DNA from 4 places in the Kocuria oxytropis genome. Region 3 is predicted to be linked to each of the others. Evidence: riboswitches for the same ligand, from Rfam matches in the RefSeq annotation. Region 3 holds a riboswitch; each other region holds the start of a gene.
What was found. A riboswitch is a leader RNA that binds a small molecule or an ion and turns the genes downstream of it on or off. The one in region 3 is predicted to bind S-adenosylmethionine.
Positions count from the first base shown of each region.

Region 1: another riboswitch for S-adenosylmethionine. It lies ahead of QYM41_RS08055 (MetQ/NlpA family ABC transporter substrate-binding protein); the one in region 3 lies ahead of QYM41_RS14760 (acyl-CoA dehydrogenase family protein).
Region 2: another riboswitch for S-adenosylmethionine. It lies ahead of QYM41_RS14440 (O-acetylhomoserine aminocarboxypropyltransferase/cysteine synthase family protein); the one in region 3 lies ahead of QYM41_RS14760 (acyl-CoA dehydrogenase family protein).
Region 4: another riboswitch for S-adenosylmethionine. It lies ahead of QYM41_RS01185 (LLM class flavin-dependent oxidoreductase); the one in region 3 lies ahead of QYM41_RS14760 (acyl-CoA dehydrogenase family protein).

Region 1 covers NZ_JAVFXA010000006.1:78,239-85,752, reverse strand. Annotated here, with positions in the region: gene QYM41_RS08070 (monocarboxylic acid transporter) at 1-563, shown strand, start outside; gene QYM41_RS08065 (GlsB/YeaQ/YmgE family stress response membrane protein) at 786-1,058, shown strand; gene dxr (1-deoxy-D-xylulose-5-phosphate reductoisomerase) at 1,205-2,479, shown strand; SAM riboswitch class IV at 2,572-2,688, shown strand; gene QYM41_RS08055 (MetQ/NlpA family ABC transporter substrate-binding protein) at 2,789-3,682, shown strand; gene QYM41_RS08050 (methionine ABC transporter ATP-binding protein) at 3,679-4,758, shown strand; gene QYM41_RS08045 (methionine ABC transporter permease) at 4,815-5,414, shown strand; gene QYM41_RS08040 (M50 family metallopeptidase) at 5,605-6,939, shown strand; gene ispG (flavodoxin-dependent (E)-4-hydroxy-3-methylbut-2-enyl-diphosphate synthase) at 7,074-7,514, shown strand, end outside.
Region 2 covers NZ_JAVFXA010000015.1:17,932-25,445, forward strand. Annotated here, with positions in the region: gene QYM41_RS14420 (SDR family oxidoreductase) at 1-995, shown strand, start outside; gene QYM41_RS14425 (sulfurtransferase) at 961-1,860, opposite strand; gene QYM41_RS14430 (tellurite resistance/C4-dicarboxylate transporter family protein) at 2,055-3,182, shown strand; gene QYM41_RS14435 (cystathionine gamma-synthase) at 3,220-4,407, opposite strand; gene QYM41_RS14440 (O-acetylhomoserine aminocarboxypropyltransferase/cysteine synthase family protein) at 4,416-5,732, opposite strand; SAM riboswitch class IV at 5,771-5,890, opposite strand; gene QYM41_RS14445 (Lrp/AsnC family transcriptional regulator) at 5,983-6,435, opposite strand; gene QYM41_RS14450 (thiamine pyrophosphate-dependent dehydrogenase E1 component subunit alpha) at 6,677-7,514, shown strand, end outside.
Region 3 covers NZ_JAVFXA010000016.1:20,374-27,887, reverse strand. Annotated here, with positions in the region: gene QYM41_RS14770 (LLM class flavin-dependent oxidoreductase) at 1-871, opposite strand, end outside; gene QYM41_RS14765 (MFS transporter) at 868-2,289, opposite strand; gene QYM41_RS14760 (acyl-CoA dehydrogenase family protein) at 2,293-3,618, opposite strand; SAM riboswitch class I at 3,726-3,820, opposite strand; gene moeB (molybdopterin-synthase adenylyltransferase MoeB) at 3,939-5,114, opposite strand; gene QYM41_RS14750 (thiazole synthase) at 5,111-5,974, opposite strand; gene thiS (sulfur carrier protein ThiS) at 5,976-6,215, opposite strand; gene thiO (glycine oxidase ThiO) at 6,212-7,514, opposite strand, start outside.
Region 4 covers NZ_JAVFXA010000001.1:248,732-256,245, reverse strand. Annotated here, with positions in the region: gene QYM41_RS01195 (ABC transporter ATP-binding protein) at 100-933, opposite strand; SAM riboswitch class I at 939-1,044, opposite strand; gene QYM41_RS01190 (CoA-binding protein) at 1,202-1,666, shown strand; SAM riboswitch class IV at 1,737-1,852, shown strand; gene QYM41_RS01185 (LLM class flavin-dependent oxidoreductase) at 1,930-3,348, shown strand; gene QYM41_RS01180 (baeRF2 domain-containing protein) at 3,556-4,686, opposite strand; gene QYM41_RS01175 (hypothetical protein) at 4,846-5,064, shown strand; gene QYM41_RS01170 (DUF4397 domain-containing protein) at 5,371-6,189, shown strand; gene QYM41_RS01165 (class F sortase) at 6,291-6,977, shown strand; gene QYM41_RS01160 (RNA polymerase sigma factor) at 7,107-7,514, shown strand, end outside.

The sequences.
Region 1 (7,514 bases), on a different contig from region 3:
TCGCCACCATCCTGGCGGTCGTCGCCGGCCTGGCCATCACCGCCTCGGCGTCCTTCGCCCACGACATCTACACCAGCGTGATCAAGAAGGGGAAATCCGACCCCCGCCAGGAGCTGAAGGTCGCCAAGACCACCGTGGTGGTCATCGGCCTGGTCTCCATCGCGGGCGGCATCGGCGCCCAGGGCCAGAACGTCGCGTTCCTCGTGGCGCTGGCGTTCGCGGTCGCGGCCTCGGCGAACCTGCCGACCATCCTGTACTCCCTGTACTGGCGTCGCTTCACCACCCGCGGCGCGGTCTGGTCCATGTACGGCGGCCTGTTCATCTCCGTGGGCCTGATCGTCTTCTCCCCGGTGATGTCCGGAGCCGAGACGTCGATGATCCCGACCGCGGACTTCGCGTGGTTCCCGCTGCAGAACCCGGGCCTGGTCTCGATCCCGGCCTCCTTCCTCCTCGGTTTCATCGGTTCCATGACGGAGCGCCGGCTCGAGGACCCCGTCAAGCAGTCCGAGATGGAGGTGCGCTCCCTCACAGGCATCGGCGCGGAGAAGCCTGTCGCCCACTGACGCCACTTCCGCTCCCACCTGGGACGATCCCCGGCCCGCCCGAAGCCCCGGCTTCCGGCGGGCCGGTCCGTTTTCCCGTCGGCCCCCGAGAATTCGCCTCCGTGAAAAGACAGGCGGCTGATCGTCGGTTAGTGTTGGCCCCGAAGCCGGTCCAGGGTATTCCAGGGATACTCGCCGGTTGCGTACACTGAAAGTCCCTCCCGGGACGGATAAGGAGCCATCATGGGAATCATCAGCTGGATCGTCCTCGGCCTCATCGCCGGCGCCCTCGCCAAGCTCATCATGCCGGGCAACCAGGGCGGCGGAATTCTCGTCACCATGGTCCTCGGCATCGTCGGAGCCCTCCTCGGAGGTTTCCTCGGCTCGCTGATCGGCATCGGCGACCTGGAGTCCGTCTTCGACATCGGTACCATCATCACCGCCGTCGTGGGAGCGCTCATCGTGCTCTTCATCTGGGGTGCGGTCACCGGCCGCAAGGGCCGCACGACGCACTGACCCGACCACACCGGTCCCCGAGGCCCCGTCCACCGCTGCCGGTGGACGGGGCCTCGTCGCACCCGGGCCTCCCGCCCCGGGCCCCCGCGGCCCGCACGGTGCCGGCGGGGACCCGGGGCGGGCCGGGGCCGGGGGATACTGGGGCCATGACGTCCCCCGCCTCCTCGCCCCGCACCCGCCCGACGCCCGAGCTGCAGGCCCTGGCCGCCGCCGGTCCCCGCAGGATCGTCGTCCTGGGCTCCACGGGCTCGATCGGCACCCAGGCCCTCGACGTCGTCCGGGCCGCACGCGGGCTCGAGGGGCCGGAGCCGTTCCGCGTGACCGCCCTCGCCGCGGGGCGCGGCCACCTCGAGCTGCTGGCCGAGCAGGCCGTCGAGACCCGGGCCTCCCTGGTGGCCACGAGCGGCACCGGCCAGGACGCCGCCCGACTGGCCGGCCTGATCGCGGAGCGGGCCGGGGCCGCCGGGGCGTGGGGCTACCGCCCGCACATCGAGCACGGGCCCGGTGCGGCGTCGGCGGCCGCGGCCCATCCCGACGCGGACCTGGTGCTCAACGGGATCACCGGGTCCATCGGGCTCGCCCCCACGCTGGCGGCGCTCGGGGCCGGGCACAAGCTGGCCCTGGCGAACAAGGAGTCGCTGATCGCCGGCGGCGCCCTCGTCCGCTCCGCCGCGGCGGCCACCGGGGACCCGGACGCGCTGATCCCCGTGGACTCCGAGCACTCCGCGCTGGCCCAGGCGCTGCGCGGCGGAACGGCCGGGGAGGTGGACCGGCTCGTCCTCACGGCCTCCGGCGGGCCGTTCCGCGGCCGGTCCCGGGCGGAGCTGGAGTCGGTCACCCCGCGGGACGCCCTGCGGCACCCCACGTGGGACATGGGGCTGATGGTGACCACCAACTCGGCGACCATGGTGAACAAGGCGCTCGAGGTGCTCGAGGCGCACCTGCTCTTCGACGTGCCCCTCGAGCGCATCGACGTGGTCGTCCACCCGCAGTCGGTGGTCCACTCCATGGTCCAGTTCGTGGACGGCTCCACCCTCGCCCAGGCCTCGCCCCCGGACATGCGCCTGCCCATCGCCCTCGGCCTGGCCTGGCCGCACCGGGTGCCCGGGGCCGCGCTGCCGTGCGACTGGACGCGCGCCACCGAGTGGACCTTCGAACCCCTCGACCCGGTGGTGTTCCCGGCCGTGGAGCTGATCAAGGCCGCGGGGGAGCGGGGCGGGACCTTCCCCGCGGTGTTCAACGCCGCCAACGAGGAGGCGGTGCACGCCTTCCACGACGGCCGGATCCGCTTCCCGGCCATCGTGGACACGGTCGAGGCGGTGCTGGAGGAGCACGACGGGTCCGGGGAGCCGGACCTGGAGGCGGTCCTCGAGGCCGAGCGCTGGGCACGGTGCCGCGCCCAGGAGGTCCTGGCCGGCTGACCCGGCCGCCGGCTCCGGCGCTCCCGGGTCCCGCCTCCCGCGCTCCCGGCCCGGCGCCGCGAGCGGGCGCGTCCGTGCTAGTCTGTCGGCCGGATGACGAGTCCCAGCACCGAGCCCTGGCTTGCTGGGCGGCAACCCTCTCCCGTAGTGGGGTGCCCCAGGTGAACCATCCGGCCACGGCCGAGGACGGCCGGCGGCAAGTACGGCTCGACGCCTGCCGCGCCCTTCCGCGCGCCGATCGGCCGTCGCCGCCGGTCCCCGGCCCCGGTGAAGACCTCCGACACCAACGGACCCACGGAAAGGCACCACATGCGATCGCAGCGCCTCCCCCTCCTCGCACTGGCCACGACCCTCGGCCTCACCCTCACCGCCTGCGGCGGCTCCGCCGGGGAGTCCTCCGGCGAGGGTGTCCTGGCCGACGACAAGGTCACCATCGGCGTGGTGGGCACCGACCCGACCCACGACGCCCTGAAGAAGCTGGCCGAGGAGCAGGGCATCACGGTCGAGTACGTCGACTTCTCCGACTACAACCAGCCGAACCCCGCCACCGAGTCCGGCGACGTGGAGATGACCTGGTTCCAGCACGTCCCGTTCCTCGCCGACTACAACAACTCCGCGGGGGGCTCCATCACCCCGATCGGCTCGACCTCGATCTACCCGCTGGGGCTGTACTCCAACCAGTACGAATCCGTGGAGCAGTTCCAGAAGGGCGACGAGATCGCCGTGCCCAACGACGCCGTGAACCTCTCCCGCGCGCTGCTCGTGCTCGAGTCCGCCGGCCTCGTGGAGCTGACCTCGGACACCCTCATCCCCACCGAGCTCGACGTCGACACCGAGGCCTCCACGGTGAAGGTCACGCCCGTCTCGGCGGAGCAGACGGTGCTGTCCCTGGACTCGGTGGCCGGCTCGGTCATCAACAACGACTTCCTGTCCCGGGCGGACATCGACCCGAAGTCGGCGCTCGCCCAGGACGACCCCGAGGCCGAGGGCTCCCGGGCCTACGTCAACCTCTTCACCACGACGGAGGAGCTCGCCGACGACGAGACCCTGCGGAAGGTCGCGGCCCTCTACCACGAGCAGCCCGTGATCGACGCCGAGATGGAGGAGACCAAGGGCACCGCCGTGCCGCTGCAGCTCGAGCCGGAGGAGCTGCAGGACCTCACCCAGCGCTACCAGCAGGAGCTGAAGGACCAGCAGCAGTGAGCGCGGAGGGACCCACCGGGCCGTCCCCGTCCGGGCGCCCCGAGGAGGTGCTCGTCCGCTTCGAGAACGTCTCCAAGACCTTCCGCACCGGCACGGGCCGGGCGGCCCGCGAGGTGGTGGCGGTCGACGACGTCAGCCTCGAGGTCCGCCGCGGCGAGATCTTCGGCGTGATCGGCTACTCGGGGGCGGGCAAGTCCACCCTCGTGCGCCTGATCAACGGGCTCGAGCCGGTGACCTCCGGGTCCCTGACCGTGGAGGGGTTCGAGGTGGCCGGCCGGCGCGAGACGGAGCTGGCGCCCGTGCGGCAGGAGATCGGCATGATCTTCCAGCAGTTCAACCTCTTCACCTCCCGGACCGTGGCCGGCAACGTCGAGTACCCGCTCAAGCGGGCCGGCTGGCCGAAGGAGAAGCGCCGTGCCCGGGTGGCCGAGCTGCTCGAGTTCGTGGGCCTGGCCGCCCGCGCCGGGAACTACCCGGAGCAGCTCTCCGGCGGGCAGAAGCAGCGCGTGGGCATCGCCCGCGCCCTGGCCACCAGCCCGAAGCTGCTGCTGGCCGACGAGTCGACGAGCGCCCTGGACCCGGAGACCACGCAGGAGGTGCTGCAGGTGCTGCAGCGGGTCAACCGGGAGCTGGGGATCACCATCGTGATCATCACCCACGAGATGGACGTGGTGCGGGCCATCGCGGACCGGGTGGCCGTGATGCAGGACGGGAAGGTCGTGGAGCACGGCTCCACCGTGGACATCTTCGCCCGGCCGCGCACCGAGACCGCCCACCGCTTCGTCTCCTCCGTGCTGCACTCGGAGCCCGACGCCCGCGACGTGGCACGGCTGCGCCGCACCCACCGGGGGCGCCTGGTCATCGTGGACGTCGGCGACGGCGTGGACATCGGCGGGGTGCTCTCGGACGGCGCCGCCCGCGGGGTCCGCTTCACCATCGCCTACGGGGGCATCAGCGTGCTCCAGGAGCAGTCGTTCGGTTCCCTGACCTTCGAGCTCACGGGCGAGGACGCGGCCGTGCAGGCCGTGGTCGACGAGATGTCCCGGATCACGACCCTGAGAGAGGTGGCCGCGTGAACGACTGGTCCGTCCTGGGACCCGAGCTGCTGGCCGCGCTCGGGGAGACCCTCTACATGGTGGCCGTCACGCTGCTGCTCGCCGGCCTGCTGGGACTGCTCGTGGGCGTGGGGCTCTACGTCACCCGCCGCGGCAACATCCTGGAGAACCGCGCGGTCCACGAGGGCCTGAACCTCGTGGTGAACTTCGTCCGCCCGATCCCGTTCATCATCCTGCTGGCCGCCCTCGGCCCGGTGACCCAGGAGGTCGTCGGCACCCGCCTGGGCCCCAACGCGGCGATCTTCGCGATGACCATCGGGGCGATGTTCGCCGTGGCGCGGATCGTCGAGCAGAACCTCATGAGCGTGGACCCGGGCGTCGTGGAGGCGGCCCGCTCCATGGGGGTCTCCCGCGGCCGGATCATCACCACGGTGATCCTGCCCGAGGCGCTGGGACCCCTGGTGCTCGGCTACACCTTCCTCGTCATCGGCATCACCGACATGTCGGCGATGGCCGGGGCCATCGGCGCCGGCGGCCTGGGCGACTTCGCCCTGCGGCTGGGCTACCAGCGGTTCAACGACGAGGTCACGTGGGCCGCGGTCGCCGTGATCGTGGTCCTGGTCCAGCTCGTGCAGGTGGTGGGCAACCGGCTGGCCCGCCGGATCCTGCGCCGCTGAGCGGTTCCGCCCGCGCCCGCGACGGCCGGTGCGCCTCCTCCGGGAGGGGCACCGGCCGTCGTCGTCCGGTGCGCCTGACGGGCACCGTCCAGGATGGTGGTGCACACTGGTCCTCGCCGTGCGCAGCGCACGGTCCCCCCGGTCCCCGGCGCCCGCCGGGGACCGCCGACGATCCCGGGAGGTCCGACGGATGGGCGTCGTGCTGTTCCTCGTGGGCGTGCTGCTGGCCGCGGTCGCCATCGCGGTCTCCATCGCCCTCCACGAGATCGGCCACCTGGTGCCGGCCAAGCTCTTCGGCGTGCGCGTCACGCAGTACATGGTCGGGTTCGGGCGCACGGTCGTCTCCCGCCGCCGGGGCGAGACGGAGTACGGGCTCAAGGCCGTCCCGCTGGGCGGCTACATCTCCATGGTGGGGATGTACCCGCCGGCGCGCGCGGGCACCACGGCCCGCGCCTCCAGCACCGGGGTGTTCCAGCAGCTGGCCGCGGAGGCCCGCGGCGCCGCCGCGGACCAGCTCGCCCCCGGCGACGAGCACCGCACGTTCTACCGCCTGCCCGTGTGGAAGCGGATCGTGATCATGCTCGGCGGTCCGGTCATGAACCTGCTGCTCGGGGCGCTGTGCCTCGCGGTCCTGCTCTCCGGCTTCGGCACGGCGACGCCCACCACCACGGTGGCGTGGGTCTCCGAGTGCGTCGTGGCCGCCGAGCGGAGCAGCGCGGGGCAGGCCGAGTGCCGGCCGGAGGACCCCCAGGCCCCCGCGAACGCCGCCGGGCTGCGCCCCGGGGACGTCGTCACGGCCGTCGACGGCGCCCCGGTCGCCTCCTGGACCGAGCTCACCGGCCGGATCCGGGACCGGGCCGGGGAGCGGATCCCGCTGGTGATCGAGCGGGACGGGCGGACCGTGACCACCCAGCTGACCCCGATCCTGTCCTCGCGGCCCGTGCTGGACGACACCGGGGCCGCGGTGACCGGCGAGGACGGGACCCCCCGCTACGAGGAGGTCGGTTTCATCGGGATCAGCCCCACCACCGAGCCGGTCCGGCAGCCGCTGACCGCGGTGCCGCCGGCGGTGCTCGACGGCCTGCAGCAGATCGCCGGGGTCGTCCTGCACCTGCCGCAGCGGGTCTACGAGGTGGCCGAGGCCGCGTTCTCCGACGCCCCGCGGGACCCGGACGGACCCATCTCCGTGGTGGGGGTCGGGCGGATCTCCGGGGAGATCGCCGCGCACGAGGAGATCGCGCTGCGGGACAAGGCCGCCTCCCTCGTGGGACTGATCGGCTCCGTGAACCTGGCGCTGTTCGTGTTCAACCTCCTCCCGCTGCTGCCGCTCGACGGCGGGCACGTCGCCGGCGCCCTGTGGGAGGGGCTGCGGCGGGGGAGCGCGCGGCTGCTCGGCCACCGCGACCCCGGTCCCTTCGACCCCGCCCGGCTGCTGCCGGTGACCTACGCGGTGGCCGTGCTCATGATCGGGATGTCCGCCCTGCTGGTGTACGCGGACATCGTCAAGCCCGTCCAGCTGTTCTGACGCCCGCCCCGGAGCATGGGGCACAATGGGAACCGGCGACGGGCCCGCGGACCGGGTCCGCCCGCCACGGCTCCAGCGCCCTGTACCTCGAACCCTGTTCTCGACTCTTGTTCTCGATTCTTCGGAGGAACTCCTTGACCCCGGTCAGCCTCGGCATGCCCGCCGCACCCCAGCCCGTCCTCTCCCCGCGCCGGAAGACGCGGCAGATCCGGGTGGGCTCCGTGGGCGTCGGCTCCGACTCGCCGGTGAGCGTGCAGTCCATGACGACCACCCCCACCACGGACATCAACGCGACCCTGCAGCAGATCGCCGAGCTCAACGCGACCGGCTGCGACATCGTCCGGGTCGCCTGCCCGTCCCAGGACGACGCCGACGCCCTGCCGATCATCGCGATGAAGTCCCCGATCCCGGTGATCGCCGACATCCACTTCCAGCCGAAGTACGTCTACGCCGCCATCGAGGCCGGCTGCGCGGCCGTGCGGGTGAACCCGGGCAACATCCGCAAGTTCGACGACCAGGTGGGGCAGATCGCCCGGGAGGCCAAGGCCGCCGGGGTGTCCATCCGGATCGGCGTG
Region 2 (7,514 bases), on a different contig from region 3:
TGGACCTGCCGGAGGGGCTCAACCGCACCTTCGACATCGGCTCCCGCGACGTCATGACCTACGCGGACGCCATGCGCACCTACGCGCGGGTCGCCGGGCTGCGCCGCCGGGTGGTCTTCCACTTCCCCCTGCCCGCGCCCCGGCTGTCCGGGTTCTGGGTGGGCATGGTGACCCCGATCCCGCTGGGGCTGGCCGTCCCGCTCGTGCAGTCCCTGCAGCACGACGCCGTGTCCGGGGAGCACGACATCGACGACTACGTCCCGCAGCCCCCGGAGGGGCTGGCCGGCTACCGCCGGGCGGTGGCCCTCGCGCTGAAGAAGATCGAGGACAACTCCGTGGAGACCACGTGGGACGTCCACTACAGCTCCTCCGAGGCCGCCGCCGACCCGTTGCCCTCGGACCCGGAGTGGGCGGGGCGCACGGTGTTCGTGGACGAGCGCAGCCGCACCGGCCCGGCCCGGCCCGAGCAGGTGTGGCGGGTCATCGAGTCCATCGGCGGGCGCAACGGCTGGTACTCCCTGCCCCTCGCGTGGCAGGTCCGCGGGCTGATGGACAAGCTCGTGGGCGGAGCCGGGCTGAACCGCGGCCGCCGCGACGCCACCGACCTGCAGGTCGGCGAGTACGTGGACTGGTGGCGCGTCGAGGACATGGAGGAGGGGCACAAGCTGCTCCTGCACGCGGAGATGCGCGCCCCGGGCCGGGCGTGGCTCGAGCTGTCCGTGGAGCCGGAGGGCGAGGGCAGCCGGTACCGGCAGCGGGCCATCTTCTTCCCCCGCGGCCTGCCGGGACGGCTGTACTGGTGGGGGGTGTGGCCCTTCCACGGGTTCATCTTCCCGTCCATGGCCCGCAACATCCTCGCCACCGCCGCCGCGCTGGACGAGCCGGCCGCCGGCGCGGCGGACCCGGACGCGGTGGACGGGCCCGGTGCGGCGGACCCGGCGGCGCAGGCCGCCGGGCGGATCAGCCCTGCCGGGGGGACCCCGGGCCGCGGCTGAGTCCCTCCGGGCCCACCACGGGGCGGGGACCGGGACGGCCCCACTCGCTCCAGGAGCCGTCGTAGACCACGACGTCCTCGCGGCCGGCCAGGTGCGCGCCGAGCGCGAGCACGCAGGCGGTCAGGCCCGACCCGCAGCTGGTGACGATCCGCTGCCCCTCGGGCACGGCCGCCGCGATCCGCTCCCGCAGCTGCGCCGGCGGCAGCAGCCGCCCGTGCGCGTCCTGCAGCTCGGTGTAGGGCAGGTTGACCGCTCCCGGCATGTGCCCGGGGCGCAGCCCCGGGCGCGGCTCGGGCTCGGTGCCCGCGAACCGGCCGGCGGAGCGGGCGTCCAGCACCGTGGCGGACGGGTCCGCCAGTGCGCGGGCGACGTCCTCCGCCCCGGCGAACCGGCCCGGCCGGGGCACGAGCTCCACGTCGCCGGGCTCGGCGGGCGGCGCGGCGTGCGTCCCAATGGGCCGCCCCTCGGCCGCCCACGCCGGCAGGCCCCCGTCGAGGACGGCGACGCGCTCGAAGCCCCCGCCCCGGAGCAGCCACCAGACGCGGGCCGAGGCGAAGACGCCCTTGCCGTCGTAGGCCACGACCGTGCTCGTGCACGAGATGCCGAGCGCGCGCGCCGCGGCGGTCAGCTGCTCCGCGGTGGGCGCCGTGTGCGGCAGCTCCGAGGCCGGGTCCGAGAAGGGCCCGTCCAGGTCCAGGAGCAGCGCGCCGGGCAGGGCCTCCTCGGTCCGGTTGAGGGCGGAGCTCGCGTCCACGAGCACGAGCCGGGGGTCGTGGAGGTGCTCGGCCAGCCACTGCGTGCTCACCACGGGTCCGGGGAGCTCGAGCGGTGCGGTGGCGTCGGCGGCGCGGCTGCTGAGGTCCATGCGCCCCAGACTAGGACGGATCCGCCGCGGTGTCGTCCGGGGGCGTGCTCCGTCCGGTCCTCGGATCCGGTGCCCGGCGGGGGACGTGTCGAGGACCCTGGAGGTGCGGAGCGCTGCCGCGGGCCGGCGGGTACGCGGCGATGGACACCGGCCGCCGGTGCCCTCCGTGACCGGCGCCCCGGTAGCCTGGGCGGGTGGCCGACTCGCTCCGACAACGCGTCCTCGAGGGTGTCCGCGGCCTGGCGCCGGGGTACTTCGCCCTCGTCATGGCCAGCGGCATCCTCTCGGTGGGGTTGCAGATGCAGGGTTTCGCCGGGCTGTCCGCGGCCCTGCTCGGCGTGTGCGCGGGGAGCTGGGCGGTGCTGTGCCTGCTCACCGTCTGGCGGTTCGCCGCCTTCCGGCGGGAGTTCGTCGTGGAGTTCCTGGACCCCCGGCGCGCGTTCGGCTTCTTCACCTTCGTGGCCGGCACGAACGTGCTGGCGACCCGGCTGACGACGACGGGCTGGCACGGCGCCACGGCCGTGCTGCTCGGGCTCGCGGGCGCGGTCTGGCTGGTGCTGGGCTACGTGGTCCCGTGGAGCGCGGTGCTCTCCCGGCGCACCCGGCCCGTCGTCAGCACCGCCAACGGCACCTGGTTCATCTGGGTGGTGGCCAGCCAGTCCGTGGCCGTGGCCGCCGCGGCCCTGGACCCCGTGGCCGGCAGCGAGGCCGGCCGGCACGTGCTGTCCGTCGTCGCCGTCGCCTCCTGGTCCGTGGGGCTGTTCCTCTACGCCGCTGCGGGAGTGCTCGTCACCCTGCGGATGATGCTCTACCCGCTGCGCCCGGTCGACCTGACCCCGCCCTACTGGGTGGCGATGGGGGCGTGCGCCATCACGGTGCTGGCGGCCTCGCGGATCGTGGAGATGTCCGACACCCCGATGGTCGCGGTGGTCCGCGGGCTGGTGGCCGGTCTGGGGGTGGTGTTCTGGGCGTTCGCCACGTGGCTGATTCCTGCCCTGGTGGCCGCGGGGTGGTGGCGCCACCGCGTGCACGGGGTCCCGCTGCGCTACGAGTCCTCGCTGTGGAGCGTGGTCTTCCCGCTGGGGATGTACGCCGTGGCCGGCATCTACCTGGGGCGCGCGGACGACCTGCCGCTCGTGGGGCTGGTCGGGGCAGCCTGGCTGTGGGTGGCTCTGGGCGCCTGGGCCGTGGTGTTCACCGCCATGGTCGCGCACCTGGCCCGGCGGCTGCTCCTCGGCCGGCGGGGCCCTGCCCCCGCCTGGCCGGAGGCGGACCCGGCCGGCGCCCCGGCCGGGTCCGGCGACCCGGACACGACCCGCTGAGCCGCGCGGTGCCGGCTGACCGGGCGGAGCCGGACCGTCAGGCGGAAAGCGCGCGCTCGAGGTCCTCGAGCTGGTCCTCGACGTCCTCGATGCCCACCGAGAGCCGCACCAGGTCCACGGGCACGGCCAGCGCGGTGCCCCGCACGGAGGCGTGCGTCATCTCGGAGGGGTAGCAGATCAGGGACTCCACCCCGCCCAGGCTCACGGACAGCGAGTACAGCCGGGTGCCCTCCGCCACCGCCCGGGCCGCGGCCTCCCCGCCGGTCAGCCGGAAGGAGACCATGCCGCCGGGCCCGCGCATCTGCGCGGCCGCGAGCGCGTGCCCGGGGTGCCCGGGCAGGCCGGGGTAGAGCACCTGGGACACCTCCGGGCGCTCCAGCAGCCACTCGGCGATCCGCTGCGCGTTGTCCTGGTGGCGCTCCATCCGCAGCCCGAGGGTCTTGAGCCCGCGGGCGGCCAGGTAGCTGTCCTGGGGGCCGGCCACGGCCCCGGCGGCGAACTGCTGGAAGCCGACCGTCTCCGCGAGCGGGGCCCCGCGCCACTCGGCCGTCCCGACGACCACGGCGCCGCCGAGCACGTCGGAGTGCCCGCCGATGTACTTGGTGGTGGAGTGCACCACGGCGTGCGCGCCGAGCTCCAGGGGGTTCTGCAGGTACGGGGACGCGAAGGTGTTGTCGACGACGAGCAGCGCCCCGGCGTCCCGGGCCAGCTGCGCCCAGGCCGCGACGTCGGCGATGCCGAGCAGCGGGTTGGACGGCGTCTCGAGCCACAGCACCCGGGTGGCGCCGGGACGCACCGCCGCGCGGACGTCGTCGAGGTCGGTGGTGTCCACCGCGGTGTGGGTGATCTCCCAGGGGGCGAGCACCGTGGTGATCAGCCGGTTGGTGCCGCCGTATCCGTCGGCCCCGAGCACGACGTGGTCGCCCGGGCGCAGGACCGCGCGCAGCAGGGCGTCCTCGGCGGCGATCCCCGAGGCGAAGGCGAACCCGCGCTCGCCCCGCTCCAGGGCCGCGAGCTGCTCCTCGAAGCCGCTGCGGGTGGGGTTGGAGCCGCGGCTGTACTCGTGGCCCGCGCGCAGCACGTTGATGCCGTCCTGGGCGAACGTGGAGGTCTGGTAGATGGGCGGGATGACCGCCCCGGTCAGCGGGTCCGGCTCCTGGCCGGCGTGGACGGCGGTGGTCGTGAACCCGCGGGGACGGGTGCGGGTCTCGGTGGCGGAGGTCATGGCGGGGCTCACTTCCGGGTGGTCTGGACGGTGTCGAGGGCCTGGCCGAGGTCGGCCACGAGGTCCTGCGGGGACTCGAGGCCCACGGACAGCCGGATCGTGGTCTCGGCGATCCCGCCGGCCCGGCGCTGCTCGGGGGTCAGGCGGCAGTGCGTCATGGCCGCGGGGTGGGCCACGAGGCTGCGGGTGTCCCCGACGTTGGCGACCAGCTTGAACAGCCGCAGCGCGTCGATGAACGGTCCCACGGCCGCGGCCGGGGCGGCGAGGTCGAAGGAGAACACGGAGCCGGTGCCGCGGGGGAAGTCCCGGGCCGCGATCCCCGCGCCGGGGTCCCCGGGCACGCCGGGGTGGTGGACGCGGGCGACGGCGGGGTGTCCGGTCAGGAACTCGGCCACCGCGAGGGCGGAGGCCGTGTGCCGGGCCACCCGCAGCTCGAGGGTCTCGGTGCCCTGCAGGATCTGGGCGGCGTTGAACGGGGAGAGCGTGGTGCCGAGGTCGTGCACGTACTTGGCCCGGACCAGGTGCAGGTAGGGGCTCGCCCCGGCGCACTTCTCGGCCAGGCTCAGCCCGCCCCAGCGGGCGCGGGCCTGCGTGAACTGCGGCCACCTGCCCGGCCGCGCGGACCAGTCGAAGGTCCCGCCGTCCACGACCGCCCCGGCGAGCGCGTTGCCGTGCCCGCCGAGGAACTTGGTGGCGGAGTGCACCACGATGTCGGCGCCCTTCTCGAGGGGCCGGTACAGGGCCGGGGAGGCGAGGGTGTTGTCGACGACGACGGGCACCCCGGCCGCCCGGGCGACGTCGGCGATCCCGGGCAGGTCCGGGAGGGTGGCCAGCGGGTTGCCGATGGACTCGAGCAGGAACGCCCGGGTGTCGGGGCGCACGGCCGCCGCCCACGCCCCCGGCGTCGTGGGGTCCGTGAACGTGACCTCGATGCCGCAGTCGGCGAACGAGTCGGTGAGCAGGTCCACCGTCCCGCCGTAGAGCTTCTCGGAGGCCACGAGGTGCTTGCCGGCGCCCTGGCCGAGCAGGGCGAGCAGCGCCACCGCCACGGCGGACTGCCCGGAGCCGGTCGCCACGGCGCCCACGCCGCCCTCGAGGTCGCTGATCCGCTGCTCGAGCACCGCGACCGTCGGGTTGCCCGTGCGGGTGTAGGTGAAGCCCGGCCGGGTCTGGGCGAACATCTGCCGCGCGGCCTCGTAGTCGGGGAACTCGTACGCCGCGGACTGGTAGATCGGGACCGTGAGGGTGCGCTGGGCGAGCTGGTCGTGGGTGCCGGCGTGGATCTGCCGGGTGGCGAGGTCGTGATCGGTCACGGGGACGGACATGGCGCTTGCTCCTGTGCCTTGCTCTTACCCGCACCGGACGGCCGTGGTCGCCGGAGGGGCGCCGCGGAGGATGCAGGCCGCTTCTTCATCCGAACCACCCGATGAGCATGGGGTTGGTGCGTGACCCAGTCGGAGCTTCGCGGTCACGTCTCGTGAAGCTGGGCCCACACTATGCGCAGAGGTAGTGGCTGTCCCGCCGCGACGGAACATGACGACCGTGACGGAACATGACGCCGGCCGGGCCCCCGGGTCAGGCCCGGGTGTCGATGTCCTCGAAGACCAGGAAGGTCTGGGTGTCCACCACCCCGGGCAGCTGCTGGATGTGCTCGAAGATGACCTGCCGCAGGTGCACGGTGTCCACGGCCCGCACGAGCAGCATGACGTCGAAGTTGCCGCCCACCAGGGCGATGTGGTGCACGGCGGGAATCGCCCGGAGCTGGGCGCACAGCTCCCGCCAGGTGTTCTGCTGGAGCTTGAGCGTCACGTACGCCGAGGCCTGCAGCCCCGCCCGGACGGGGTCGATCACGGTGCTGAAGCGCAGGATCACGCCCTCGTCCCGGAGCCGGTTGATCCGGGCGTAGGCGTGGGCGCGGGAGACGTGCACGGCGGCGGCGATCGCGGTCACCGACTGCCGCGCGTCCCGGGAGAGCTCCGCGAGGATCTTCCGGTCGGTCTCGTCGAGGGACACGGGGGTCGAGGGCACGGCGGGCTCCTTCGGTGGGGTCGGTCGCGGGGCCCGGGAGGCGCCGGACGAATGTGTGTGCGCCACGCCACACTAGACCATTCCGTCCACGCAGTCTGCACTTCTCGCTCCACTCTTCTGCTCTTTCCCCGTTCTGTGGATACGAACCGGGTCCTGTTCCCATACTGGGGAGACATCGTTGCACCAGCCTTCCCGCCTCCCCGGACCCGTGACCGGGCCGGGGACCGACCGAGGGGACACCATGAGCCAGACCGTCGAGACCCCCGAGGACCCGATCCTCCGGGCCTCCCAGACCTTCGGCATCACGCCGGAGCAGTACATGCTCCCGGCCCGCGGCGAGATCCGCATGGTCGCCCCGGACGGGCGGCTGCTCGCCCCCGAGGAGCAGGGCACCGGCCCCGGCCACGAGTACCCGCTGCCCGCCCGGGACGTCCTGCTCGAGGCCTACGAGAAGCTCGTGGTCGGGCGGCGGGTCAACGACCAGAACTCCGCCCTGGTCCGCCAGGGCCGCATGGCCGTCTACCCGTCCAGCCACGGCCAGGAGGCCTGCCAGGTGGCCGCCGCCCTGTGCCTCGAGGAGGGCGACTGGCTGTTCCCCACCTACCGGGACACCGTGGCCGTGATGACCAAGGGCGTGGACCCGATGCAGGTCATGGCCATCTTCCGCGGCGAGTGGCACAGCGGCTACGACCCCTACGAGCACCGCGTGGGCATCCAGTCCACGCCGCTGACCACCCAGCTGCTGCACGCGGTGGGCGTGGCCCACGCCGCGAAGCTGCGCGGGGAGGACACCGTGGTCCTGGCGATGTGCGGCGACGGCGCCACCAGCGAGGGCGACTTCCACGAGGCCCTGAACTTCGCGGCCGTGTTCAAGCTGCCGGTCGTGTTCTTCGTGCAGAACAACGGCTACGCGATCTCCGTGCCCCTGTCCCAGCAGTCCGCCGCCCCGAGCCTCGCGCACAAGGCGGTCGGCTACGGCATGGCCGGCGAGCGGGTGGACGGCAACGACCTCGTGGCCCTGCTCGCCACCCTGCGCCGTGCCGTGGACCTGGCGCGCTCCGAGTCCGAGCCCCTGCTCG
Region 3 (7,514 bases):
CGGCGTTGGTCTCGGCGACCACCACCGTGGCCATCGTGAAGGTCTTCACGGCGTCCTCGGCGCGCCCGCGCTCGGCCAGTCCGGCCCGGACGCCGTCGGTCCAGCGGCGCACGAGCTGCGGGGTGCTGCCGATGAAGAAGATGGCCTCGGCGTGGTCCACGGCGAACTCCTGACCGCGCTTCGAGGCGCCGGCCTGGAACAGGAGCGGGGTGCCCTGGGGGCCGGGGTGGGTCAGGGCGTGGCCGGGCACGGAGAACCAGGTGCCCTCGTGGCCGACCGGGTGGGCGAGGTCGGGGTCCACGAAGACCCCGGCCTCGGCGTCGGCCGTCACCGCCCCGGGCTCGAAGGACCCCTCGAGGAGCTTGTACATGACCTCCATGTACTCGTCGGCGCGGTCGTAGCGCTCGTCGTGCGGGATCTGCCCGTCCATGCCCAGGTTCCGGGCGGCGGAGTCCTGGTAGGAGGTCACCACGTTCCACGCCACCCGGCCGCGGGTGAAGTGGTCGAGGGTCGCGAAGGTGCGGGCCAGCAGGTAGGGCGCCTCGTAGGTGACCGAGGCGGTGACGCCGAAGCCGATCCGCTCGGTCGCCGCGGCCATCGCCGGCACCGCGACGAGCGGGTCGAGCACCGGGTACTGCACTCCCCCGCGGGCCGTGGCCTCGGTCCCGCCGCCGTACACGTCGTAGACGCCCGGGATGTCCGCGAGGAACAGCGAGGCGAAGCCGCCCTCCTCGAGGGTGCGGGCCAGGGACGTCCAGTACTCGAGCGTGTCGAAGCCGGCGACCCCGGCCTCCGGGTGGCGCCACAGCCCCGGTGACTGGTGCACGGGCACCATCATGTCGAAGGCGTTCAGCAGCAGGGGGCGGGTCATACGGTGGTCCTCTCGGGGGTGGTCGCGGCGGCGCCCACGGTCTCGGCGGCGCCGCCGGCCGGGGCGGGGCCGGACGCGGTGGAAACGGTGTGCAGGTCGGTGAGCTCGGTGCCGCGCTGCTGACGGGCGGGGTCCTTCGCGGCCAGGGCGGCGGCGACCGAGAGCACGGAGAGCACGGAGAGGTACCCGGCGATCAGCCACGGGGTGTCCCCGCCGGCGGCGAACAGCAGCGCGGCGATCAGCGGCATCAGCCCGCCGCCCAGGACGGTGCCGACCTGGTAGCCGAAGCTCACGCCCGAGTACCGCACGTGCACGGGGAACTGCTCGGCGAACCAGGCCGCCTGCGGTCCGTAGATCGCGTCGTGCACCAGGTTGATGCCGAGGACCACCACGAGCGGGAGCAGGGCGAGCGGCCCGGCCTCGAGGAAGGCGAACAGCACCCAGCCGAAGACGCCGATCGCCGCGTAGGCGCTCACCGACACGACCCTCCGGCCCACCCGGTCGGAGAGCCATCCCCAGAAGGGGGTGGAGAACAGGCCGATGGCCGAGGCGATCATCACGGCGGTCACGCCGGCGGTGCTGTCCCCGCGCACGTCCCGCAGGTAGGTGAGCATGTAGACCGTCACCAGGTAGTAGACGGCGTTCTGGGCCAGGCGCAGGCCGATGGTGACCAGCAGCGGGCGGCGGTGGTGGACCAGCAGCTCCCGCAGCGGGGCCTTGGCCACGTTGCCCGAGGCCCGGTGCTCCAGGAACTCCGGGGCGTCGGCCACGCCGAGGCGGATCCACAGGCCGACCGCCACCAGCAGGGCCGAGAGCAGGAAGGGGATGCGCCAGCCGTAGGCGGCGAACTGCTCGGCGCTCAGGACGTTCTGCACGATGAAGAACGTTCCGGTGGCCAGCAGCATGCCGGCCGAGGAGCCGATCTGGGTGAAGGAGCCGAAGAACCCGCGGTGCCGGGCCGGTGCGTGCTCCACGCTCAGCAGCGCGGAGCCGCCCCACTCGGCGCCGGTGGACAGGCCCTGCAGGATGCGCAGCACCACGAGCCCGACGACGGCCCACCACCCGATCACGTCGTAGGTCGGCAGCAGCCCGATCAGGGTGGAGGCCACGCCCATGAGCAGCAGGGAGGCCACCAGCAGGGCCTTGCGGCCGATCCGGTCGCCCAGGTGCCCGGCGATGATCCCGCCCAGGGGCCGGGCGATCACCCCGACCGCGAGGGTGGCGAAGGAGGCGACGATGCCGCCGAGCTCGGTGGCCATGGGGAAGAACTGGACGTTGAAGACCAGCGCGGCGGCGGTGCCGTAGAGGTAGAAGTCGTACCACTCGATGGTGGTGCCGGCGAAGGCCGAGGCCAGGACGCGCTTCTTGCCGTGGACGACGCTGCTGCGTCCCGCGGCGGTCGGGGTCGGGGTGGTCATGCGTCAGGCTCCTGGGGTTCGGTCGGTGGTGGTCCGCGCGGCGGTCCTCGCGTCGCCGATGGCGTTCAGGCCCTCCGGCAGGGTGCCGTTGATGAGGTAGTCGCCGAGGGCGCGGGCGCGGAAGGCGATCGGGTTGTGGGTGGCCACGGTCTGGGCGTTGCGCCAGTGCCGGTCCAGCCCCTTGGCGGTGGACGTGGCGGAGGCGCCCACGGTGAGGAACAGGTCCTGGGCCGCGCCGAGCGCCAGCTCCGGCACGGTGACCTGGGCGTGCTCCACGGCGATCTCGGACTCGTGCAGCGCCGCCGGGAGGGCGCCCGTGGCGTCGGGGCGGTCGGCGCCGGCCGCGACGGCGGCGGCGATCCCGGCGTCCAGGGCGCGGGCGGCGTGCAGCACGGTGGCCTCGGCCGCGAAGGCCTTGGCGGAGATCCGGCCGGTGGCCTCCTGGATCAGCGGGTCCTCGCGGAAGGGCAGGCCGAGCCCGGTGTTGAAGGTGCGCCGGCGGGCGGCGATGGTCTCCACGGCGTCCCGCCGGGCGGCCCGGGCGATGCCGGCCAGCACGGCCAGCAGCACCAGCTGGAAGAAGGCGGCCTCGTGGACGGCCTCCGCGCTGCCGGCGGTGCGGTCCAGCACGGCGTCGTCCGGGACGTGCACGCGGTCGAAGACCGCGGTGCCGGTGCCGGTGAGCTTCTGGCCGAAGCCGTCCCAGTCGTCCTCCAGCGTGACGCCCTCGGCGTCCGTGGCGACCACGGCGAAGCGGCGCCCGTCCCCGTGGTCGAGGGCGGCCGAGACGCGGGTGTAGTCGGAGAAGACCGAGCCGGTGGCGTAGAACTTCCGCCCGGTGAGCTCCCACCCCGCGGCCGTCCGGCTCAGCACGGTGTTCAGGGTGCCGAGCGCGTTGCCGCCCTTCTCCGTGGAGGCGTTGCCGACGGTGGCCCCGGCCAGCACCCGCGGGTACCAGACGTCCTGGAGCCGCCGGGGCAGGAAGCGCAGGGACTCCACGAAGCCGTGGTGGGACCGGTAGAGGTGGGCTATGTTGGAGTCGGCCTCGGCCAGGTCGACCAGCAGCCGGGTGAAGTCCTCGACGCTGACCCCGGGACCGCCGTGGGCCTCCGGGACGCGCAGGACACCGAACCCGGCCCGGTCCAGCCGGCGGACCTCCTCGTGGGGCAGCACACGCCGCAGGTCCCGGTCCAGGGCGCCGGCGGCGATCTGCGCGAACAGCGGCCCGAAGTGCTCCCTCAGCCCGGCGTGGTCCCGCGGCAGGCCGGCGGCGAGGTTCGTGCCGGCGCCGGGACGGGTGGTGGTCCTCTCGGCCGTGGTGCGGGTCATGCGTGGTCCTCTCGGTCGCACCGAGGAGAACCGGCCGTCCGGCCACGCCGGACACGGGCCCGGTGACGGCAGCGGCCGACGTCACGGACCCAGCACGGACCCGGGGATCTCCATCGGTTCTGGCGTTAGCACCCTGACCCCGGGGAGGGACGGGTTGCTGCGGCGTCGTCGAGCCAGATCTCTCGGCCGCTCTGAATGGGACGTCCGCCATCGCACCAGACCGCCGGGCCGCGGAGCCAGTCGATGACCTGTGCGCGTCATCGGGTGTCACGACGACGTCACAGTCCGTCACGTCGACCGGAGTGGTGTACCCGACCGGGTCAGTAGACCGGCCGGTCCGGCTCCACCTGCTCCACCCAGGCGAGCACGCCGCCCTCGAGGTGCCGCACCCGCTCCTCCCGCTGGGCGAAGAACGGCCGCAGCGCGGCGAGCGCGGCCGCGGAGCGGACCCCGGCCTTGCAGTGCAGCACGAGATCGGCCCCGCGGGCCTCCGGCGGCAGGGCGTCGGCGCCGCGGTCCAGGATCTGCTGCAGGGGCACGGGCACGGCGCCGTCGATGGCCACGAGCTCCCGCTCCCAGTCCTCGCGCACGTCCACCAGGGCGAAGGCGGCCTCCCCGCGCGCGCGGCGCTCGAGCAGCCGGGCCAGCTCGGCCGCCCCGACCGTCTCGGCGGGATCCGTCCCGGGCAGCGCGCGGACGGCGGCGGGCTCTGCCACCGCGGTGACCGGGGAGGCGTCCGGGTCCGGTGCCAGGCGCATCTCGCGCCAGGTCATCGCGAGCGCGTCGTGCAGCAGCACCCGGCCGAGCAGGGGCTCGCCGGTGCCCGTGATGAGCTTGACGGCCTCCGTGACCATGACGGAGCCGACCGTGGCGGGGAGCATGCCGAAGACCCCGCCCTCGGCGCAGCTGGGCACCTCCCCGTCCGGCGGGGCCTCGGGGTAGAGGTCCCGGTAAGTGGGCCCGTGCCCGGCCCAGAACACGCTGACCTGGCCCTCGAAGCGCAGGATGGAACCCCACACGCAGGGAATGCCGGTCACGGCGGCGGCGTCGCTGACCACGTAGCGGGTGGCGAAGTTGTCGGCGCCGTCCAGGACCAGGTCGTACTCGCCGAGGAGCTGCGCGGCGTTGTCCGCGGCCAGCCGGACGGGGTGGGTGCGGACCTCGACCAGCGGGTTGAGCGCGGTCACGGTCTCGGCCGCGGAGTCGGCCTTGGGACGGCCGACGTCGGCGGTCGTGTGCACCACCTGGCGCTGCAGGTTGGAGAGCGCCACGACGTCGTCATCGACGATCCCGATGGTCCCCACCCCCGCCGCCGCGAGGTACTGCAGGGCCGGGGAGCCCAGTCCCCCGGCGCCGACGACGAGCACGCGGGCGCTGCTCAGCCGCCGCTGGCCCAGGGGGCCGATCCCGGGCAGGGTCAGGTGCCGGGCGTAGCGCTCGAGCTGCTCGCGGGTGAGCTCGGGGCCCGGCGGCACGAGCGGGCGCAGCGGGCTCACGGCCGCTCCCCCACGGGCGCCCAGTCCCCACGCGGCACGTCGCCCGGGCCGGTGTCGGGCCCGTCGCCGGGCGCGGCTCCGTCGATCCGCCCGGCCATCGGCGAGGACGCCCGGGCGTGCCGGCGGGCCGGGATCCGCCCGGCGCCGGCCGCGAGCCGGCCGGCGACCACGGCGTGGCGCATCGCGGTGGCCATCGCCACCGGGTCCTGGGCGCGGGTGACGGCGCTGGCCAGCAGCACGGCGTCGCAGCCCAGCTCCATGGCCAGGGCCGCCTCGGAGGCGGTGCCGATCCCGGCGTCGAGCACCACGGGCACGGACGCCCGGGAGGCGATGAGCTCGATGTTGTGGGGGTTGAGGATCCCCAGGCCCGTGCCGATGGGGGCGCCCAGCGGCATCACCGCCGCCGCCCCCAGGTCCTCGAGGCGCCGGGCCACGGCCGGGTCGTCGGAGGTGTAGGCGAAGACCCGGAAGCCGCGGGCCACGAGCTGCTCGGTGGCGTCGAGGAGCTCCACCACGTCGGGCAGCAGCGTGTCCTCGTCGGCGATGACCTCGAGCTTGACCCAGTCGGTCTCGAGGGCCTCGCGGCCGAGCTCGGCGGTCAGCAGCGCGTCCCGGGCGGTGTAGCAGCCGGCGGTGTTCGGCAGGATCCGGATGTCGTTGCGCTCGAGCAGCGCGAAGAGCGAGTCGCCCTGACCGGGGGCGTAGCGGCGCAGGGCCACGGTGGTCAGCTCCGTGCCGGAGGCCAGCAGGGCCTGCTCGAGGGTCTGCAGCGAGCTCAGGCCGCCGGTGCCCATGATCAGCCGGGAGGACAGCTCGGTGCCGTCGAGCACGAGCGGGTCGTGGGTGGGGCCGGGGTGCACGTCAGCCTCCCTGGACGGCGGTGATGATCTCGACGGCCTGGCCCTCGGCCACGGTCGTCCGGCGCCAGCGGCTGCGCGGCACGACCGCGGCGTCCACGGCCACGGCCACGCCGAGGCGACCGCCGTCCAGCGGGGCGCCGTCCGGGCCCAGGGGGCGGCCGACGGTCTCGGCGACCAGGTCGACGACGGTCGCCTCCGCCGTCACCTCGTGCGGGCGGCCGTTGAGGGTGATGGCGGTCATCGGGTGCTCCTGGTCCGGGGGCCGGGTCCGGCGGCGGCCGGTTCGGGGTCCCCTCTGCGGGCCTCGACGGGGCGGTCGAAGCGGTGCGGGTCGGTGCTGGCGAGGTGCGCGGCGTCGGCGCCCGGGTCGGGCCCGTCCGCGCCGGTGACGAGCTGCGCGGCGAGCCGGGCGGCCAGCGGGGCGAGCAGCACGCCGTGGCGGAAGTAGCCGGTGGAGACCACGAGCCCCGGCACGGACGAGCCGTCCGGGTCGCGGACCCGGCCCAGGTACGGGATGTCGTCCGGGGTGCCGGGCCGGGCGCGGGCCAGCACCTCGGTCAGCTCGAGGTCGGCCACGCCGGGCACGAGCGCCTGGGCGTCGCGCAGCAGGCGGAACACGCCGCCGGCGCTGGGACCGGTGAGGTCGTCCTCGCGGGAGGTCGCCCCGATCACCACGGTGCCGTCCGTGCGGGGCACCAGGTAGACGGGCACCCCGTGCACCAGGCCGCGGACGGTGCGCTCGAGCAGCTCCGGGGACCCGGCGGGGACCCGGGCGCGCAGGATGTCCCCGTGCACCGGGCGCAGGGGCGGGTGCCAGTCCTCCGGCAGCCCCTCGAGCTCGCCCAGCCCGGCGCCCGGGGCGAGGACCGTCCAGGCCGCCGAGACCATGCCGCCGTCGGCCAGGCGGACGCCGGTCACGGCGCCCCCGGCGTGGCGGCGCAGCCCCGTGGCGAGGCCGTGGACGAGACGGGCCGGCCCGCCGTCCCGCCCGGCCGGGAGGTCCGGGAGCTCCGGGGCGGTGAGGGCGGCGAGCAGCCCGGCCACGAGGCGGCGCGGGTCCACCTGGTGGTCGTGGGGGATCCGGGACGCGGAGGACAGACGCGGGCTCAGGGCGGGTTCGAGGGCCCGGGCCTCCCGCAGGGACAGCGGCTCCACGGTCATGCCGTGGCGGGCCTGGAGCGCGCGCAGGTCCGCCAGGGCCTGCCGGTCGGCGGCGTCCGCACCGCAGACCAGGGTCTCCGTGGCGCGGTGGCCGACCGTCCCGCCGGCGGCCTGCTCGAGCGCCGCCACGAACGCCGGGTACGCGGCGGCCGAGGCGCTCATGAGGGGGTACAGGGGCTCCTGCTGGTACTGGACCTCGCTCACCGGGGCGAGCATCCCCGCCGCGGCGCGGCTGGCGCCCGAGCCCGGCTCGGGGTCCACCACCACCACGGAGCGGCCCCGGCGGCGCAGCTCCCAGGCCGTGGCCAGCCCGATCACCCCGGCGCCGACCACGGCGACGTCGGCCCGGACGTGCTCGGGCTGCCCGGGCGGCGGGTGG
Region 4 (7,514 bases), on a different contig from region 3:
GCGGTGCGTTTCGAGCGGAGCGGTGCGGTGCGGAGCGGACGGGCCGGCCGGTGCGGGCGGGTGCCGCGCGCGGATCAGGGGCGGAGCAGGCGGGCCGGGTCAGCGGGTCGCGGAGTGGTGGGCGTCGACACCCAGGTGGCCCAGCAGCTGCACGCGCAGCTCGGCGAGGACCTCGGAGGCCCGGTCCCGGGGGCGCTCGCCGGGGACGGCGAGCACCGTGCTGATCGAGGCGGGAGCGGTGGGCCCGCTCCGGCCCAGGACCACGATCCGGTCGGCGAGCTGCAGGGCCTCGTCGACGTCGTGGGTGACCAGCAGGACGGTGGTGGGCCGGGCCGCGTGGACCGTGAGCAGCAGGTCCTGCATCTGCAGGCGGGTCAGGGCGTCGAGCGCGCCGAAGGGCTCGTCGAGCAGCAGGACCCCGGGGTCGCGGGCCAGGGCCCGGGCCAGGGACGCGCGCTGGGCCATGCCGCCGGAGATCGCCCGCGGGCGGTGGCCCGCGTGCGCCGTGAGCCCGACCAGGCGCAGGAGGTCGTCGATCACGGCGTCGCCCTCGTCCCGGGGCAGCCCGCGGGGCAGGCCCAGGCGGACGTTCTCGCGCACGGAGCGCCAGGGCAGCAGGCGGGGCTCCTGGAAGGCGACCGCGCAGCGGGGGTCGATGCCGGACACGGGGGTGCCGTCGATGAGCACCCGGCCGCTCGAGGCGGTGTCGAGACCGGCCGCGGCCCGCAGCAGGGTGGACTTGCCGCAGCCCGAGGGCCCCAGGATCGCCAGGACCTCACCGGGGCGCACCGAGACGTCCACGTCCCGCAGGACGTGGTGCGTCTCGTGACCTGCCGGGAAGACCTTGCCGACGTGCTCGAACACCACGGGGAACGCGCGTTTGGGGGTGCTCGGGGCGGTGGGCGGCGCAGGACTGCGCAGAGAAGTGCTCATGATCAACTCCATCGGTCCTGGCATTAGCACCTCGCGCGGAGGATCAGAAGGGATCCGTGCCGGTTGCTGCGACGTCGACGAGCCAGGTCTCTCAGCCGCTCCGGATGGTGACGCCTTCATTGAACGTCCTCGGCGTCCCCCCTGGCAAATCCCACCACCCTCCCGCCCTTCCCGCGAGATGGCAGCTGACGGCGACCGAGCACCGCGCCCCGGTGGCCGCCAGCTGCCATCTCGCGGGAAAGGCGGAGGGGCGTGGAAGGGTGGGGGCATGAGCCGCAACGATCCCGCCGTCATCGACCGTCTCCTGAGCCGGCCCGGCCGGTGGGCCGTGGTGGGGCTGACCGGCACCACGACCCGCCCCGCGCACTCGGTCGCACGGCGGATCCGGAACGAGCTCGGCATGACCATCGTCCCGGTGAACCCGAAGGGCGAACCGGTGCACGGCGAGCCGGGCTTCCGCACCCTCGCCGAGGTGCCGGGGCCGATCGACGTCGTGGACTGCTTCGTCAACTCCCGCCGTGTCGGCGCTGTCGTGGACCAGGCCGTCGCCGCCGGTGCGGCGGCGGTGTGGCTGCAGCTCGGCGTGGTGGACGAGGCCGCGGTCGCGCGGGCGGAACGGGCCGGGCTCGACGTGGTGGTGGACACCTGCCCCCTGATCGAGGTCCGCGCCCGGCTCCGGCGGGGCTGGACCCTGGACCCGTCCCGGACACCGCCGCTCGCTCCGCCCGTCTGAGCCGGCACCGATCCGCGCGGACAGGCTTGCGCCGGGTCCGGGACGACCGGCTAAGCTGTTCCCCGACGACGATGACGAGATCCGACGCGAAGCTCTGGCTGGTCGGACGGCAACCCTCTCCCGTAGCGGGGTGCCCCAGATGAACATCGGGCCGTGGTGCACAACGCTCCGCGGCAAGTACGGCGCCCAGCAGTGCGTCGGACCCGCGAGCAGGTCTCCACGACGCACGGGCGCGGGTCGGCATCGATCCGGGAGGACCACCCATGAGCAAGCGCATCGCCCTGAACGCCTTCGACATGACCTGCGTGGGTCACCAGGCCCCCGGCCTGTGGAAGCACCCCCGCTCCCGGGCGGACGAGTACAACACCATCGAGTACTGGACGGACGTGGCCCAGCTGCTGGAGAAGGGCCTGTTCGACGCGCTGTTCCTCGCCGACGTGGTCGGCTACTACGACGTCTACCAGAACTCGGCGGCCCCGGTGATCCGGGACGCCACCCAGATCCCGGTCAACGACCCGTTCATGCAGATCTCGGCGATGGCGGCCGTCACGAAGCACCTCGGCTTCGGCGTGACCAGCGCGATCACCTACGAGCAGCCGTACCCGCTGGCCCGGAAGTTCGCGACCCTGGACCACCTGACGAAGGGCCGGATGGGCTTCAACGTGGTGACGTCCTACCTGAAGTCCGCGGCGGAGAACCACGGGCTCACGGAGCAGATCTCGCACGACGAGCGCTACGAGATCGCCGAGGAGTTCATGGAGGTCTGCTACAAGCTCTGGGAGGGCTCCTGGGAGGACGGGGCGGTCAAGCGCGACCGGGCGAACGGGATCTTCGCCGACCCGGCGCTCGTGCACCCGATCCAGCACCACGGCACGTACTTCGACGTGCCGGGCATCGGGCTGACCGAGCCGTCGCCGCAGCGCACGCCGCTGATCTTCCAGGCCGGGGCCTCCTCCCGCGGGCGCGCGTTCGCCGGCCGCCACGCGGAGGCCGTCTTCGTGGGCGGCATCCGCCCGGACCTGACCCGCGTGGTCACCGACAAGCTCCGCGACGAGGCGGAGGCCAGCGGCCGGGGCCGGGACGACCTCAAGATCTTCGCGATGCTGCACGTGATCGTCGACGAGACCGACGCGAAGGCCGAGCAGAAGCGCCGGGACTACGAGCGGTACGCGGACACCGACGGCGCGCTGGGCCTCGTGGGCGGCTGGTCCGGGGTGGACCTGGGCCGCTACGACGAGAACGACGTCCTGGAGTACATCAAGACCGAGTCCATCCAGTCCTTCCTGACCCCGTTCACCACCGCCGACCCGCACAAGAAGTGGACCGTGAAGGAGGTCGCCAAGCACATCTCGATGGGCGGCATGGGCGTGCCGATCGTGGGCTCCCCGCAGACCGTCGCCGACGAGCTCGAGCGGTGGATCGACGACGGCGGGCTGGACGGCATCAACCTCGCCTACCACGTCTCCCCGGGCTCCTTCGAGGACTTCGTGGAGTGGGTCGTGCCGGAGCTGCAGAAGCGCGGCCGGTACCGGACCGGCTACGAGGGCACCACGCTGCGCGAGAACCTCTACGGCAAGGGCCGGACCAAGGTGCTCGACACCCACCCGGCCGCCGCCCAGCGCGGCGCCTACGCGGGCAAGCCCTCCGCCGCGGACACTCCCGCCCGTGCGCTGATCTCCTGAGCGGGGCTCCCCGCCCCGTGGTCCCCGGTCGTGGGCCTGCTCCCCGCCCGTGATCCCCGGTCGCGGGGCCCCGGCCACGAGCCGGCTCCCCGCCCCGGGGTCCGGAGCGAGACGCTCGCGCCACGAGCCCGGTCCGCGCCGTGGTCCCGGGAGCAGGACGCACGAGGGGCCCCGCGCCGGCGCGGGGCCCCTCGTGCTGTGGACCGGTCAGGAGGCCGGTGCGGCGGCCCAGCGCAGCAGGGCCGCCACGTCCGTGCCGTCGGGCAGCGCCCCGGGCGGCACGAAGACGGGGCGGCCGTCGGTCAGCACCGCGGCGCGCACCAGGGCGGCGTCGGCGGAGACCCGGCCGAGGACGCCGGCGCCCACGGAGTCCGACTCCTGGAGGGCGATCCAGGGCTCGGCGTCCAGGGCGATGAGCTCTTGCTCGGTGTCCAGGTGGGTGTCGTCGATGAGCAGCGTCTCCGCCTGCGCCTGCTGCAGGGCCGAGACCACCGGCCCCATGCCGGAGACGGCGGTGGCACCGGACCGCCCCTGCTGCTCCGCGAGCCGCTCGAGCAGCTCCTGCTGACGGTGGGCGACGACCTCCGCCACGCGCTCCTCGACCTGGTGGTCGAAGTCGGCGGACTGGCTGCCCCCCGCGCGGGTGTTGGCGTCCACGACGCTCAGCATCGCGCGGCTCGCCTTGGACAGCTGCTCTTCGACCAGGCCCCGGGCCCGCATGTCGCCGGCCAGCACCACGAGCTGCGCCCCGCTCTCGGCCACGACCTTGTCGATCTGCCCGGCCACCTGCTCCGTGTTGCGCCGCCACACGTCCTCGGTGTGCCGCTGCCAGCGTCCCTGGGACCAGCCGCCCCCCGGGAACTTCTTCAGGTGCTCGGTCTCTCCCTCGATCTGCTGCTCGTCCGTGGCGCGGACACGGCTGGCGTACTGCAGGCAGATCTCGCCGCCGTCCCGGCCGACCTCGGCGACCACGTAGGGGAAGTCGTCCGGGCGGTGCCGGAACAGGGGAGTGAGGTCCGGGACCTGCTCCACCTGGATGACGCCGCGGCCGGCGCGGGGGCCGGGGAGGACCTCGTCGATCTCCACGGTGCCGTCGCGCACCAGCAGGTATCGGCACACCGGGTCCGGCACGCCCTCGGCCGGCCGCACGGCGGCCTCCACCGCGGCGAGATCGGCCTTGCTCGCGCCCTGGCGCTCCAGCTCCCGGCAGATGTTCTCGGGCAGGACGTCGATGGCGTGCAACGAGTCGACGGTTCCGGTGCTGATGTCCGTGTAGACGGTGCACCAGGGCCCCTTGCTCCTGAACAGTTCGGCGTAGCGGTGGAATCGGCTCGTCATGGTGGACAACTCCTGCTCTCGAGCGGTGCTTCCTGTGGTGCAGACCACGTTATCCGACCCTTCGGGGACTGGGAACAGAGGTCCCGGCGAGTAGGGTCGGAGGCACACGGCCGGTCGCCCGACCGGTGGTCCCGTGGTCCCACGACGCAGGAGGCACGCATGAGCGACGTACCCGAGTACGACGAGGCCGACCGGCTCGAGCAGTCGATCGAGGCCGAGCCGCCGGAGTCGGCCGGCCAGGACGACGAGGCGCCGGTGCACGAGCACGAGCGCTCGGAGGCGTCCTCCCTGGAGGCCAACCCGGCCGACCTCGAGGAGCAGGACCAGGAGGTCGTGCTCGAGGAGCCGGAGGAGGCCTCCTCTCTCGAGATGGAGTGACCCGGGGGCCGCGCGGGGAGGTCAGCCCCCGCGCGGTCCTCACCCGGCGGGGGCGGTCCGGCCGGAGCGGTCCGGGCGAAGCGGTCCGGGCGAAGCGGTCCGGGTGGAGCGGTCCGGGTGGAGCGGCCCGGCGGAGTGCCCCGGGAGCCGTGGCCCGTGCCCCCTCCCGGCGGTGCGTGAACGGGCCGGCAGGAAGGTCTCGAAAAAAAATGTGACCTGCTGCATCCACGGAGGGGTCGGCGGCGGTAGTACGGGTGCAAGGTCGATTCCGCTTCCGCCAGGGAGCCCGTTCAAGGAGCAGTTACCATGCGCAAGACCCTTTCCGCCGCAGCAGTCCTCGGCCTCGGTGCCGGTGCCCTCAGCATGAGCCCGGCGTTCGCCGCCGAGCACGCGGAGCTGTCCGTGCTCCACGGTGTCCCCGACACCGTCGTGGACGTCTACGTCAACGGTGAGCTCACCCTCGACGACTTCGCGCCGGGCACGCTGGCCGGCCCGCTGGAGCTGCCCGCTGGCAGCTACGACCTGGCCATCACGGCCCCCGACGCCGCCGACGCCTCGGAGCCGATCATCGGGCCCGTCACGGCGGACCTGCAGTCCGGCATGAGCTACACGGCCGCCGCGCACCTCGACGTCGAGGGCAACCCGACCGCCGCCCTGTTCACCAACGACATGTCGGAGATCGAGGCCGGGAAGTCGCACCTGACCGTCCGGCACGTGGCGGCGGCCCCGGCCGTCGACGTCCTGGCCGGCGGCCAGCCGATCATCCAGGGCCTCGAGAACCCGAACGAGGAGACCCTGCCGGTCGACGCCGGCACCGTCTCGGCGTCCGTGGCCGCCGCGGGCACCACCGAGCCCGTCATCGGCCCGGCGGATCTGGAGCTGGCCGAGGGCACCCACAACATCGTGTACGCGTGGGGCTCCCTCGAGGCCGGGAACCTGGCTCTCGCCGTCCAGACCCTGGAGGGCATGGAGCAGGCGCCCGAGGCCGTGCCGGGCGGCCAGTCCGGTCTCGCGGCCCAGGAGCAGCGCACGATGCTGACCGCCGGCCTCGCGGCCGCCGGTGCGCTCGGGCTGATCGGCGCGGCGTTCGGCGCCCGCCGGGTGCTCGCGGGCAACCGCCGGTAGTGAGCGGTTCCGACAGGCTCGGTCCGGGTGCGCGGCAGGCTGGGGCCCACCGCGCACCCGGACCGGCAGTTCCCGGCACCCGTCGTCGTCGTCTGGCGGCGGTGGGTGCCGGGGCGGTCGCCTCGGTGTCCCTGCTCGCGGCAGCGGCCGTCACCGCCCTCCCGGAGGACGGGGGGTCGCCGACCGCGTACTCCCTGGCGGCGGGACCATACCCGGGCGAGGAGGCGGTGCCGGCACTGGCCGGCCCCGACCGTCCGGTCCCCGCGGAGGGCGCGGCGCAGGTCGCCGTCGCCCCCGCGGAGATCCCGGTGGCCCCCGCGACCCAGGCCCCCGTCGAGAGGATCCCCGCCCCGGTGCGGGTGGTCGTGGACGGGTCGCCGATCGACATGCCGGTGGTCCCCGTGGGAGTGGAGGACAACGGCGCCATGACCATCCCGGACAACCACGTGGAGCTGGGCTGGTACCGGTACGGTCCGGCCCCCGGGGCGGACGAGGGAGCCGCGGTCGTCGCCGGCCACGTCGACACCCTCACCGAGATCACCCCGATGGCCCAGCTGAAGGACGTGCCGGTCGGGGCGGAGATCAGGGTGGAGCGCGCGGACGGCAGCGTCCAGCGCTACCGCACCGAGTCCGTCCGGCACGTGCACAAGACGTCCCTCGCCGAGGCGGACCTGTTCCGCCGCACCGGCGAGCCCGTGCTCCACCTCGTGACGTGCGGCGGGGAGTGGCTCGAGGACATCGGGGACTACGAGGACAACGTGGTGCTGCGGGCGGTCCCGGTGCCCTGAGCGGCTGACGGAGGCGAGAGGCGCATGACCGCTTGGCCGGTGTCCACTAGGCTGGACACGAGACGGACGCGCGCACCCCGCGCGCTCGCCCGCCACCACGACCTCCGGCCCACGAGGAGCCCGCCCACGATGCCGACGCCGCCCCCGGACTGGGGACCCGAGCTCGACACCGCGTTCGCCGCGGGGGACGAGCAGGCGCTCAGTGCCGCGTACCGGCACTGCGCCGGGGTCATCCGGGGGCTCGCCGTCCGGGCCCTGCGCGACGACGCGGGCGCCGACGACGTGGTGCAGGAGGTCTTCATCCGGGCGTGGAAGTACCGCTCCGGGTACCGGCCCGAGCACTCCTCGGCCCCGGCCTGGCTCATCGGCATCGCCCGCAACTGCATCGCCGACGCGGCGAGGAACGCCGGCCGCGAGGCGGAGCGGCGGCAGGCGGACGCGGTGCGCACCGACCGGGAGCCGCGGCACGAGGAGTCGGACGTGCTGGTGGACCGGCTGGTGGTGCGCGCGGAGGTCGAACGGCTCGGGCCGCCCCGC